Regions from separate parts of the Bradyrhizobium sp. 18BD genome, predicted to be linked through region 2. Evidence: predicted binding sites of a transcription regulator. Region 2 holds the regulator's gene; each other region holds the start of a gene.
What was found. Region 2 encodes PhoB, which activates phosphate uptake and scavenging genes when phosphate is short. Its sites were predicted from a motif close to TGTCATNNANCTGTCAT; they were not measured.
Positions count from the first base shown of each region.

Region 1: a site for PhoB is predicted at 2,625-2,641, ahead of phnF (phosphonate metabolism transcriptional regulator PhnF). Genes of this name have one in related genera too.
Region 3: a site for PhoB is predicted at 1,449-1,465, ahead of RAD16_RS37340 (glycerophosphodiester phosphodiesterase family protein). Genes of this name have one in related genera too.

Region 1 is NZ_JAVAYL010000001.1:452,525-456,734, forward strand. Features, by position in the region: gene phnE (phosphonate ABC transporter, permease protein PhnE) at 1-859, shown strand, start outside; gene phnE (phosphonate ABC transporter, permease protein PhnE) at 886-1,701, shown strand; gene phnF (phosphonate metabolism transcriptional regulator PhnF) at 1,863-2,591, opposite strand; gene phnG (phosphonate C-P lyase system protein PhnG) at 2,710-3,174, shown strand; gene phnH (phosphonate C-P lyase system protein PhnH) at 3,179-3,787, shown strand; gene RAD16_RS02170 (carbon-phosphorus lyase complex subunit PhnI) at 3,791-4,210, shown strand, end outside.
Region 2 is NZ_JAVAYL010000007.1:102,800-107,009, reverse strand. Features, by position in the region: gene pstA (phosphate ABC transporter permease PstA) at 1-369, shown strand, start outside; gene pstB (phosphate ABC transporter ATP-binding protein PstB) at 366-1,184, shown strand; gene phoU (phosphate signaling complex protein PhoU) at 1,196-1,912, shown strand; gene phoB (phosphate regulon transcriptional regulator PhoB) at 1,935-2,642, shown strand; gene RAD16_RS14900 (GcrA family cell cycle regulator) at 2,803-3,315, opposite strand; gene RAD16_RS14895 (acetylornithine transaminase) at 3,771-4,210, shown strand, end outside.
Region 3 is NZ_JAVAYL010000030.1:77,959-82,168, forward strand. Features, by position in the region: gene adh (aldehyde dehydrogenase) at 1-1,409, shown strand, start outside; gene RAD16_RS37340 (glycerophosphodiester phosphodiesterase family protein) at 1,565-2,935, shown strand; gene pdhA (pyruvate dehydrogenase (acetyl-transferring) E1 component subunit alpha) at 3,190-4,210, shown strand, end outside.

The DNA.
Region 1 (4,210 bases), on a different contig from region 2:
CGAGCAGCAACTGGCCGCGTTGAACGCCGCCTATCGCCAGGTGGTCGCGCGCAAGCGGCTGCGCCTGCTGCTGGGATTCGTGGTGTTTGCCGCCGCGCTGGTCCTCGCCGGCATCGGCGCCGAAGTGAATCTCCGCACGCTGTTCACCTATTTCGGCAACTTCGTCAGCTATTTCGACCGCATCCTCACGCTCGACAGCGGCCAGCGGGTCTGGACCGATGTCGGCGAATGGCTCTGGGGCTGGAAAAAATGGCTGAGGATGCTGGGCGAGACGCTGCTGATCTCCTATGTCGGCACGCTGATCGGCGCGACCTTCGCGTTTGGCCTGAACTTCTTCGCCGCTGAGAATACGTCGCCGTCACCATGGGTGCGCTTCGTGGTGCGGCGCCTGCTCGAATTCGCGCGCACCGTGCCGGGCATCGTCTTTGCGCTGGTCTTCGTCATCGCCTTCGGGCTCGGCCCGATGGCAGGCGTGCTGGCCATTGCCATCCACTCTACCGGCGCGCTCGGAAAGCTGTTCTCGGAGATCGTCGAGAACGCCGACATGAAGCCGGTCGAGGGTATCCGTTCGACCGGTGCAAGCTGGCTCTCCTGCATGCGCTTTGCGATTCTGCCGCAAGTCACGGCGGGTTATGCCAGTTACGCGCTGCTGCGCTTCGAGATTAACGTCCGCGAAGCCTCGGTGATGGGCTTTGTCGGCGCCGGCGGCATCGGCCAGGAGCTGGTCGTCGCCATCCGCAAATTCTACTACTCCGACGTCAGCGCGATCCTGCTCACCATCATCATCACCGTCTTCATCATCGACATCACCACCGGCTGGCTGCGCGGTCGCCTGTTCGGCAAGGAGGCGCGGACGTGACGCCGCAGGAGGTCGACACCGCGCAGATGCGTGCGCGTTACCCCGGCGTGTTCGACCGGCCGGCCTCGTCGCGGCTGGCGATGCCGGCGATGATCGTCGCGGCCTTCGCGATCCTGGTCTATGGCCTCGTCGATCTCGACTTCTCGCCGTCGCGTTTCTTCGCAGGCCTCAGCCAGCTCGGCTGGATCAGTGTGATGATGATCCCGCCGGATCCCGGCTCTTCGCTGCCGGTCTATCTGAAGGCGCTGGGCGAGACGCTGTCGATCGCGCTGCTTGGCACGACGCTGGCGGCGGTGTTCGCGCTGCCGGTCAGCCTGCTCGCCGCGCGCAACGTCATCCCCTCGCAGATCCTGCGCTTTCCCGTGCGACGCTTCCTGGACTCGATCCGCGGCGTCGACACGCTGATCTGGGCGCTGGTCTGGATCAACGTGGTCGGGCTTGGCCCGTTCGCGGGCGTGCTCGCCATCGCGGTGTCGGATTTCGGCGCGTTCGGAAAGCTGTTCTCGGAGGCGATCGAGGGCGCCGACCAGAAGCAGGTCGAAGGCATTCGCGCCTCCGGCGGCAGCCCGCTGCACGAGATCCGCTTCGGCCTGTTGCCTCAGGTGCTGCCCGTGATCGCGGGCCAGGTACTCTATTTCATCGAATCCAACACTCGCTCGGCCACCATCATCGGCATCGTCGGTGCCGGCGGCATCGGCCTCCAGCTCGCCGAGCAGATCCGCGTGCTGGAATGGCAGAAAGTGTCGTTCCTGATCCTGATGATCCTGGTTGCGGTTGCCGCGATCGATTTCATCTCGGGCAAGCTGCGATTTGCGATTATTGGCAGGCGGGCTGTGGCCTGAGTTCTTCGCCTCGCCCCGCTTGCGGGGAGAGGCCGACGCGCGAAGCGCGGCGGGTGAGGGGAACTCTCCGCGAGGCCGTCTCTCACCGTGATCGCGGAAGCAGCCCCTCACCCCGACCCTCTCCCCGTAAGAACGGGGCGAGGGGGAAGAGGCAGCCCACCCTACGACTCCACCAAAAACTCCACTCGCTCTGCCGCAAACCGCGAATGCTTCGTCACCAGCGGCTTGCCGTCGACATCATGGTCCGTCGCATCGACCACCAGGATCGGCCGTCCCAGCGGAAGATCGAGTCGCGCGGCATCGGTCGCATCGACGATGCCGGCGGTGATCCTTGTGGCGCCGCGGCGATAGTCGCGCACGCCGTAATGTTCGAGCAGCTTCGTCATCGAGCGCGTTGCGGCGAACACCTTGCCGGCGCCCGGAAACAGTTCCGCTGACAGCCAGGTGGTGGAGACGCAGATCGGCGTGCGATCAGCAAGCCTGATCGCCTCAATCCGCACCAGCGGTGCGCCTGTCTTCAAACCCAGTTCCCGTGCCAGCTCGCGGGTCGCGACATCTGCCGATGCCTCGAGCATGCGGCCATGCGGCTCGCGGCCGTCGGCGCCGACGATCTCGGAGAAGCGTGTGCGCGATCGCAGGGGATAGGCGAGCTTCTGTGCCTCGACATAGGTTCCGCTACCGCGCTCGGCGCGCACGATGCCGCGCTCGGCAAGCGCCGCCAGCGCGCGCCGCACCGTATGGCGGTTCACCCGGTAGGTTTCGGCGATCTCCATCTCGCCCGGCAATTTATCGCCGGCCGCAAAGCGGCCGTCGGCAATGCCGCGCTCGATACCGTCGGCAACGAGGCGCCACAGCGCGACGCCCGAGGAGGCGGTGTCCTGCATGCTCATGTCGCGGGCAACCTACTCCAGAAATCACACCTTTGTCACGAAACAGTCATGGCGCTTGCGTATCAAGTTGTCTAGTATCATAGACAACTTGAATTCGGCAAGTTCTGTCAAAAGCTCGGTGGATTTGGTGACCCAGCACAACAACCAGCAAGCCCAGCGCCAGGCCGTAATGGCCGTGCTGGCGCATGCGGAGGCGGGCGAGATCGCCGCTCGCCTCCGCAACTTCGCGCTTCCACCCCATCAGGATCTGCGCGCGCCGGAGAACGGCCTCGTCATGCTGCGCGGCCGGGTCGGCGGCGACGGTGCGCCCTTCAATCTCGGCGAGGCGACGGTGTCGCGCGCCGCGGTGCGGCTCGCGAGCGGCGAGGTCGGCTTCGGCTACACGCTCGGGCGCGATGGTGAGAAGGCGCGGCTGATCGCGCTGTGCGATGCGCTGGTTCAGTCACGGGATTTTGGCGCGGCCGTCGAGCGGGACGTGATCGCGCCGTTGCGCGAGCAGCTTCTGGCCGAGCGCGAGCAGGCGGCGGCCGAGACTGCGGCGACGAAGGTTGATTTCTACACCATGGTGCGCGGTGAGGGGTGAGATCATGACCACGATTGCGGAACTGCCGCCGGGGTTCGCCGACAAGGTGCTGTCGGCGCAATCGACCTTTCGCTCCGTCATGGACGCGATGGCGCGACCGGGCTCGGTCCAGCGCATCGTGCCGATGGCGGGAACGGCTGATACGATGATGCGCGGCACCGCCGCGATCGCGCTGACGCTATTCGACCACGACACGCCGCTCTGGCTCGACGCGAGATTGGCCGAAAGCACCGACGTGGTGAAATGGCTCAAGTTCCACACCGGCGCGCCGGTCGTGCAGGATTCCGCGATCGCGGCCTTCGCGCTGATCAGCGATGGCGCCCTGCTGCCGGTGCTGGAGCGTTTCGCGCTCGGCACCAACGAATATCCGGATCGTTCGACCACGGTGATCATTCAGGTCGAGAGCCTGGACGCAGGGCGTAGCTTCGAGCTGCGCGGCCCCGGCATCGATGGCGTTGCGACGCTGCATGCCTCGATCAAGCCGTTCGACCTGTTCGAGCGCCTGCGCGTGAACGAGGCGCTGTTTCCGCGCGGCATCGACGTGGTGCTGGTCGCCGATGATGCCGTGGTCGCGATCCCCCGCACCACGCGCGTCGTGAGCAAGGGAAGCTGAAGCATGTATGTCGCAGTCAAAGGCGGCGAACGCGCCATCGAGAACGCCCATCGTCTGCTCGCCAATGCGCGGCGCGGCGACCAGAGCGTTGCGGAAGTCACCCTCGATCAGATCTCGGAGCAACTTGGGCTCGCCGTCGACCGCGTCATGAGCGAAGGTTCGCTCTATGACCGCGAGCTCGCGGCGCTGGCGATCAAGCAGGCGCGCGGCGATTTGATCGAGGCGATCTTCCTGGTCCGCGCCTTCCGTGCCACGCTGCCGCGCTTCGGCACGAGCGAGCCGGTCAACACTGGCGCGATGCGCGTGCAGCGGCGGGTGTCCGCGACCTTCAAGGACATTCCCGGCGGCCAGATCCTCGGGCCGACCTTCGACTACACGCATCGCCTGCTCGATCCGTCGCTCGCTGAAGGCTTCGTGCCGGAC
Region 2 (4,210 bases):
ATGCTGCTGCTGGTGCCGAACGCATTGCGCGAGGCGGCCTCCGCGCTCGGCCTGCCGCGCTCGCTGGTGATCAAGCGGATCGCCTATCGTGCGGCCCGCTCGGGTCTGATCACCGGCGTGATGCTAGCGACCGCCCGCGTCGCCGGCGAGACCGCGCCGCTGCTGTTCACCGCGCTGTCGAACCAGTTCTTCAGCCTCAGCCTGAACAAGACGATGGCCAACCTGCCGGTGACCATCAACAACTTCGTCCAGAGCCCCTACGCCTATTGGAAGCAGCTCGCCTGGAGCGGCGCGCTGCTGATCACGTTGACCGTGCTTGCCCTGAACATTGGCGCGCGCATCCTGAGCGCCGAGAGGACTGCAAAATGAGCGAAATGTCTGTTTCCGTGAGTACGCCCGTTCAGCCCGGCTCGCAGCCGTTGCCGGAAGCGCCCGCCAAGGTGACGGTGCGCAACCTCAACTTCTATTACGGCGACCACCATGCGCTGAAGAACATCAACCTGTCGCTCGGCACCAACCGCGTGACGGCGTTCATCGGCCCGTCGGGCTGCGGGAAGTCGACCCTGCTGCGCATCTTCAACCGGATGTACGACCTCTATCCGGGCCAGCGCGTCACCGGTCAGCTCATGCTCGACCAGACCAATATCCTCGACCCCAAGTTGGATCTCAATCTGCTGCGCGCCCGCGTCGGCATGGTGTTCCAGAAGCCGACGCCGTTCCCGATGACGATCTACGAGAACATCGCCTTCGGCATCCGTCTCTATGAGAAGATCTCGAAGTCGGAGATGGACGACCGCGTCGAGAAGGCGCTGCGCGGCGGCGCGCTGTGGAACGAGGTCAAGGACAAGCTCAACGCCTCCGGCCTGTCGCTCTCCGGCGGCCAGCAGCAGCGCCTCTGCATCGCCCGCACCGTCGCGGTGCGCCCCGAGGTGATCCTGTTCGACGAGCCCTGCTCGGCGCTCGATCCGATCTCGACCGCCAAGGTCGAGGAGCTGATCCAGGAACTGTCCGAGAACTACACGATCGCGATCGTCACCCACAACATGCAGCAGGCGGCGCGTGTCTCCGACAAGACCGCCTTCATGTATCTCGGCGAGCTCATCGAGTTCGACGACACCAGCAAGATCTTCACGTCGCCGACCGACCGGCGTACGCAGGATTACATCACCGGCCGGTTCGGCTGAGGAGACGGAACATGGGTTCTGAACATACCGCAAAGGCCTTCGACACCGACCTCCAGGAGCTCACCCGCCTGGTCGCCGAGATGGGCGGCATCGCCGAACGCTTGATCGTCGATTCCGTCGACGCGCTGATCCGCCGCGACGTCCCGCTCGGCCAGCGCGTCGTCACCGCCGACGCCGATATCGACGCGCTGCAGAAAAAGATCGAGGAGCGCGCCGTGCTCACCATCGCGCGCCGTCAGCCGATGGCCGTCGACCTTCGCGAGATCGTCGGCGCCATGCGCGTCGCGACCGATCTCGAGCGGATCGGCGACCTCGCCAAGAACATGGGCAAGCGCGTTGCCGCGCTCGATGCCGACTTCCATCCGCTGAAGCTGTTCCGCGGCCTGGAGCACATGACCGACCTCGTGCAGCAGCAGGTCAAGTCGGTGCTGGACGCCTATGCCGCGCACGATCTGCCGGCGGCGATGGCGGTGTGGAAGGGCGACGAGGAAGTCGACGCCATCTGCACCTCGCTGTTCCGCGAGCTCCTCACCTACATGATGGAGGATCCGCGCAACATCTCGTTCTGCATCCATCTGATGTTCTGCGCCAAGAACATCGAGCGCATCGGCGACCACGCCACCAACATCGCCGAGACCGTGTTCTATATGATCGAGGGCCAGGCGATCACCGACAAGCGGCCGAAGGGCGACATGACGACCTTCGCCACGACGGTCCCGAATACCTGATTAGCTAAGGAGCGACGACCCCATGGGCGCACGCATTATGGTGGTTGAGGACGAGGAAGCTCTCACCGAGCTGCTTCGCTACAACCTCGAAGGCGACGGCTATGACGTGGAGACGGTGATGCGCGGCGACGATGCCGACACCCGTCTCAAGGAGCACATCCCCGATCTGATCGTGCTCGACTGGATGCTGCCGGGCCTCTCCGGCATCGAGCTGTGCCGCCGGCTTCGCACCCGGCCCGAGACCAAGCAGCTCCCGATCATCATGCTCACCGCGCGCGGTGAGGAGAGCGAGCGGGTGCGCGGTCTTGCGACCGGTGCCGACGACTACATCGTCAAGCCGTTCTCGGTGCCGGAGCTGCTGGCCCGCGTGAAGGGCCTGCTGCGGCGTGCCAGCCCCGAGCGGCTCGCCACGGTGCTCGCCTATGGCGACATCGAGCTCGATCGCGACAAGCGCCGCGTGGCACGTTCGGGCCGGCCGATCGATCTCGGCCCGACCGAATATCGCCTGCTGGAGTTCTTCCTGGAGCATCCCGGCCGCGTGTTCTCGCGCGAGCAGCTGCTCGACAGCGTCTGGGGCCGCGACATCTACATCGACGAACGCACCGTCGATGTGCATATCGGCCGCCTGCGCAAGCTGCTCAATCTCGGCCGCGAGCAGGATCCGATCCGCACCGTCCGCGGCGCCGGCTACGCGCTCGACGATCGCTTCGCCAAGGCTGAGCAGACTTAAAGAGTCTGAGCAGCCTTAAAGTGGCTGAGCAGACGGGGGCTGAGCAAACGTAAAAACGGCTGCAAGCAAGCCAAATAAAAAGCGCGCCACCTGGCGCGCTTTTTTATGTCTCGATCGTCGTCCCAGCCGTGTGCCGGGACGATGTCGTCTGAAGCCGTGCTCAGCGCGTGCCGGGCTTGGCCGGTGCGCGGCGGCGATCCGCCGCGGGCTGATACGCCACCCGCGAGTGCTGGGCGCAATAGGGCAGGCCGGAAAGGGCCTTGCCGCCGCAGAAGAAGAAATCCGGGCTGGAGGGATCGCCGACCGGCCAGTGGCAGGTCGCCTCGTTCAGCTCCAGCAGCGACAGCCGCTGGCTCATCGGCACCACGTTGTCGTAGGTGACCGGTTCGGCCTCGACCTCGACCTCGAAGGCCTGCGCCAGCGCGGTGTTGCCGCGCGCGATCGGCCGGCTCACCCGCATCATATGCTGCGCGGGACGCGCCTTGCGCGGCCGGGGAGCCGCCGACGAGGGGCTCTTGGCGCGGCCGGACAGGCCGAGCCTGTGCACCTTGCCGATCACGGCATTACGGGTCACGTTGCCGAGCTCGGCCGCAATCTGGCTGGCCGAAAGTCCGGCCTCCCAGAGCTTTTTAAGCTGCTCGACGCGATCGTCGGACCAGGTCAAAACCGTCATTGCACCCTTTCCCTCGCCGTACGGCCGCCATCCTGGCGCCATGCGGCGAATGCCTAAGCCTCGAAAAACCCGTGCCGTCAGAATCCCTTAAGGCTCGCCGGGCGCAGCTGGAACGCCCGAACGTTTACGCCGGTACATGAGGACTTAGAGGATCAGAAACACTGCACGAGATGTCGTATCTGACAAGCCAAACGCTACAATATGGCGTGACTCACGCGCAAGAGTCCGCCGACTCGCTTCCACATGTTCCGTGGCAAAAACCCCGCTAATTCGGCACCGCAAGACTACGGATTCAGCGTTTCGCGAGGCTTTCGGGCGGCATTGACACCGGTATCACCAGGCATAAGATAGTGACACGTGCCGCCCTTAAAAGGCGGCACGTTTCGTTTTCCGGGCCGGTTGATGGTGCGTTGCGCAATGCACGCTCACGCCGTCCGCAACATCAAGTGATCGTCATGACTAACAGCGCAGCGCCGCATTTGCTCCCCGTTTTCGCCAGGGCCGACCTCGGTTTCGAGCGCGGCGAAGGCTGCTGGCTGATTGCGACCAACGGCGACCGCTATCTCGACTTTACCTCCGGCGTTGCGGTGAACGCGCTCGGCCACGCCCATCCCGCGCTGGTCAAGGCCTTGCAGGAGCAGGCGACGAAGCTCTGGCATATGTCGAACCTGTTCCAGAGCCCCGATGGCGAGAAGCTCGCCGCGCGCCTGTGCAGCGAGAGCTTTGCGGACTTCGTGTTCTTCTGCAATTCCGGCGCCGAAGCGCTGGAGGGCGTGATCAAGCTGGTCCGCCATCATCACTTCTCCAAGGGACATCCGGAGCGCTATCGCATCATCACCTTCGAAGGCGCCTTCCATGGCCGCACGCTGGCAACGCTGGCCGCGACGGGATCGGC
Region 3 (4,210 bases), on a different contig from region 2:
ATGCCTCGCCGGTGAACGGCCAGATCGTCTGCAAGATCGCGCGCTCCGACGCGCAGGACGTCCAGGCGGCCCTCGACGCGGCGCATGCCGCCAAGGGCGCGTGGGGACGCACCAGCGTCGCCGAGCGTGCCGCGATCCTGAACCGGATCGCCGACCGCATGGAGGAGAATCTCGAGCGCCTTGCGGTTGCCGAGACCTGGGATAATGGCAAGCCGATCCGCGAGACCCGCGCCGCCGACCTGCCGCTCGCGATCGATCACTTCCGCTATTTCGCCGGCGTCGTGCGCGCGCAGGAAGGCTCGATCGGCGAGATCGACCACGACACCATCGCCTATCATTTCCACGAGCCGCTTGGCGTGGTCGGCCAGATCATCCCCTGGAACTTCCCGCTGCTGATGGCGTGCTGGAAGCTCGCCCCCGCGCTGGCGGCCGGCAATTGCGTCGTGCTCAAGCCGGCCGAGCAGACCCCAGCCTCGATCATGGTCTGGGCCGAGATCATCGGCGACTTGCTTCCGCCCGGCGTCCTCAACATCATCAACGGCTTTGGCCTCGAGGCCGGCAAGCCGCTCGCCTCCAGCCCGCGCATCGCCAAGATCGCCTTCACCGGCGAGACCTCGACGGGCCGGCTGATCATGCAATATGCCAGCCAGAACCTCATTCCTGTCACGCTGGAGCTCGGCGGCAAATCGCCGAACATCTTCTTCAGCGACGTCACCGCCGAGGACGACGATTTCTTCGACAAGGCGATCGAGGGCTTCGTCATGTTCGCGCTGAACCAGGGCGAGGTCTGCACCTGTCCAAGCCGGGCGCTGGTCCATGCCGGCATCTACGACCGCTTCATGGAGCGGGCGCTCAAGCGCGTCGCCGCCATCAAGCAGGGCGATCCGCGCGTGGCCGACACCATGATCGGCGCGCAGGCTTCCGGCGAGCAGCTCGCGAAAATCCTCTCCTATATCGATATCGGCAAGCAGGAGGGCGCCAAGGTGCTCGCGGGCGGCGGACGCGCCGAGCTCGCCGGCGATCTCTCGGGCGGCTTCTACGTCCAGCCGACCGTGTTCGAGGGCCACAACAAGATGCGGATCTTCCAGGAGGAGATCTTTGGCCCCGTCGTCTCGGTCACGACGTTCAAGACCGACGACGAAGCGCTCGCGATTGCCAACGACACGCTCTACGGCCTTGGTGCCGGTGTCTGGAGCCGCGATGCCAACCGCTGCTACCGCTTCGGCCGGGCCATCCAGGCCGGCCGGGTCTGGACCAACTGCTACCACGCCTATCCCGCGCATGCGGCGTTCGGCGGCTACAAGCAGTCCGGCGTCGGCCGCGAGACCCACAAGATGATGCTCGATCACTACCAGCAGACCAAAAACCTCTTGGTCAGCTACAGCCCGAAGAAGCTCGGCTTCTTCTGATCGAAGATGTGATCGGGCAGGAGAGAGCGCCCGTTCCATCGTCATCCATCTGTCAGAGTCTTCGGACAAGACGGCAGCGCCGCACCCATCCGGGTTCGGCGCTGCTGGCGTTCGAGGCGATGCCAGGCAAAGACGGAGGCTTGGCGATGCGGAACATGCGTTCACGACGGACAATGTATGTCGGAGCGATGCTGCTCGGCGCAGTGGTGCTTCCGCTGTCGATGGCCTTCGCGCAGACCGCTGCCGCGCCGTCAGGCGCAAAACCCTTCCTGACCGTCGATGGCAAGGCGCCGCTCGTCCTCGGACATCGTGGCCTGCCGGGACTGGTGCCGGAGGAGACCGAAGCCTCGTATGATCTTGCGGCCGCCGTCGGGACCGACGCGTTCGAAGAGGATCTGCACCTGACCAAGGACTGCGTCCTGGTCGTGCGCCATAACCCCTGGCTGAGCGACAACACCAATGTCGCCGAGGTGGCGAAGACCAATGCATCCGTGGCTGCGCGCAAGCGCACCGTGCCCGGCGTGCGTGTCAAGGCGCCGGCTTCGCCCAGCGCGCCTGCCGATTATCTGACCGATCTCACCGATCCCTCCGATCCGAAATCGGTGCTGAAGTCATTGATCGTGGACGGCGAGGATCACACCAACGACTGGTCGATCACCGATTTCACCATGGCCGAGCTGAAGACGTTGATCGGCGGCACCACCTATGACGCGGCCAACGAGCGGCCGAAAGTCTTTAACGGCAAGCTCCCGATCATCAGCTTCCAGGACGTCATCGACATCGCCAAGGCCAGGAGCAAGGAGACCGGCCGTTCCATCCTCGTCTATCCCGAGACCAAGAACCCGACCTGGAACAACGCCCAGGCCATCGCCAATGGCTGCGGCGCGCCCGGCAGCCGCCCGCTCGAGGATGCCCTGATCAAGATCATTGGGGATAACGGCCTCAACACCAAGGATGCGCCCATCCTGGTCCAGAGCTTCGAGCCCGGCAGCCTGAAATATATGCGCAGCCATGGGCTCCAGACGCGGCAGGTCCAGTTGATCGACGGCAACGGCATCGATTTCAAAACCGGCAAGGTCCTCCTCAACAACATCACGAGTTCGCGTCCGTTCGACTGGACGGTGGCGGGCGATGCGCGCCTCTACGATGCGATGCTGACCCCGGAGGGCCTTGCCGAGATCAAGACCTATGCCGACGGCATCGGTCCGTGGAAGGCCTATATCGTTCCGCTCAAGATCGCGCCGTGGAAGGACAGCAATGCCGACGGCACGCCCTACAAGGGATCGACGCCGGAGGCCTCGACCCAGGATGCGACCAGCCTCGTCACCGACGCGCACAAGCTCGGCCTGTTCGTGCATGTCTTCACGTTCCGGAACGAGAAGAAATATCTCGCTGCCGACTATCGCGGCGATCCTAGCCTTGAATATCTCAAATTTTTCCGGCTTGGCGTCGATGGGGTCTTCAGCGACTTCACGCATACCGGCGTTGCCGCCCGCGCAGCGTATTTGCGCGAGCTGGGCTGGTAGCCGGCACGGCGATTCGGACACTCGCAGGGGCTTGGACCCGTCGCTCAACGTGTCCGAATTTCATTCCGCGGCGGCACGCGCCAGCTCTGCTGGCGGGTGAGCTAAAGTTGCCTGATCAAGCCTAAAGGTTTTGCAAAGTTTCCATCACGTTGCAGTGCGGCATAATGAAAGTCGTGCCATGTCGCCGCGGTGCTTTCCAAGGGCGTTTGACTTGGGTTAGAGAGGGCTGAAGTTTTCTCTGACCCGGAATTCCCATGGCCGCACCCAAGAAAGCCGCCGCAGGCGCTGTACAGCACAAGACCGACGGCGGCTCGCCCCCGGAATTCACCAAGGAGGAGGAGTTTAAGGCGCTCCGCGAGATGCTCCTGATCCGGCGGTTCGAGGAAAAGGCCGGCCAGCTCTACGGCATGGGTGCGATCGGCGGCTTCTGCCATCTCTATATCGGCCAGGAGGCCGTGGTGGTCGGCATGCAGATGGCCCTCAAGGAGGGCGATCAGGTCATCACCGGCTATCGCGATCACGGTCATATGCTGGCCACCGGCATGGATGCCAACGGCGTCATGGCCGAGCTCACGGGCCGCCGCGGCGGTTATTCCAAGGGCAAGGGCGGCTCCATGCACATGTTCAGCAAGGAGAAGCACTTCTACGGCGGCCACGGCATCGTCGGTGCGCAGGTCTCGCTCGGTACGGGTCTGGCGTTCGCCAACCACTATCGTGGTAACGACAATGTCAGCGTCACCTATTTCGGCGACGGCGCGGCCAACCAGGGCCAGGTCTATGAGAGCTTCAATATGGCGGAGCTCTGGAAGCTGCCGGTGATCTACGTCATCGAGAACAACCGTTACGCCATGGGCACTTCGGTCTCGCGCGCCTCGGCGCAGCAGGATTTCTCCAAGCGCGGCGCGTCCTTCAACATCCCCGGTAAGCAGGTCGACGGCATGGACGTTCGCGCCGTCAAGGCTGCGGGCGAGGAGGCCGCGACCTGGTGCCGCGCCGGCAAGGGCCCCTTCATCCTGGAAATGCAGACCTACCGCTATCGCGGCCACTCGATGTCCGACCCGGCGAAATACCGCACGCGCGAGGAGGTCGAGAAGGTCCGCCACGACCAGGACCCGATCGAGCAGGTGCGCAACCGCCTGCTCGCCGCCAAGGTGAGCGAGGCCGATCTCAAGGCGATCGACGCCGAGGTGCGCGACATCGTCAACGCGTCCGCCGACTTCGCCCAGCATGATCCCGAGCCGGAAGCCGCCGAGCTCTGGACCGACGTTTACCGCT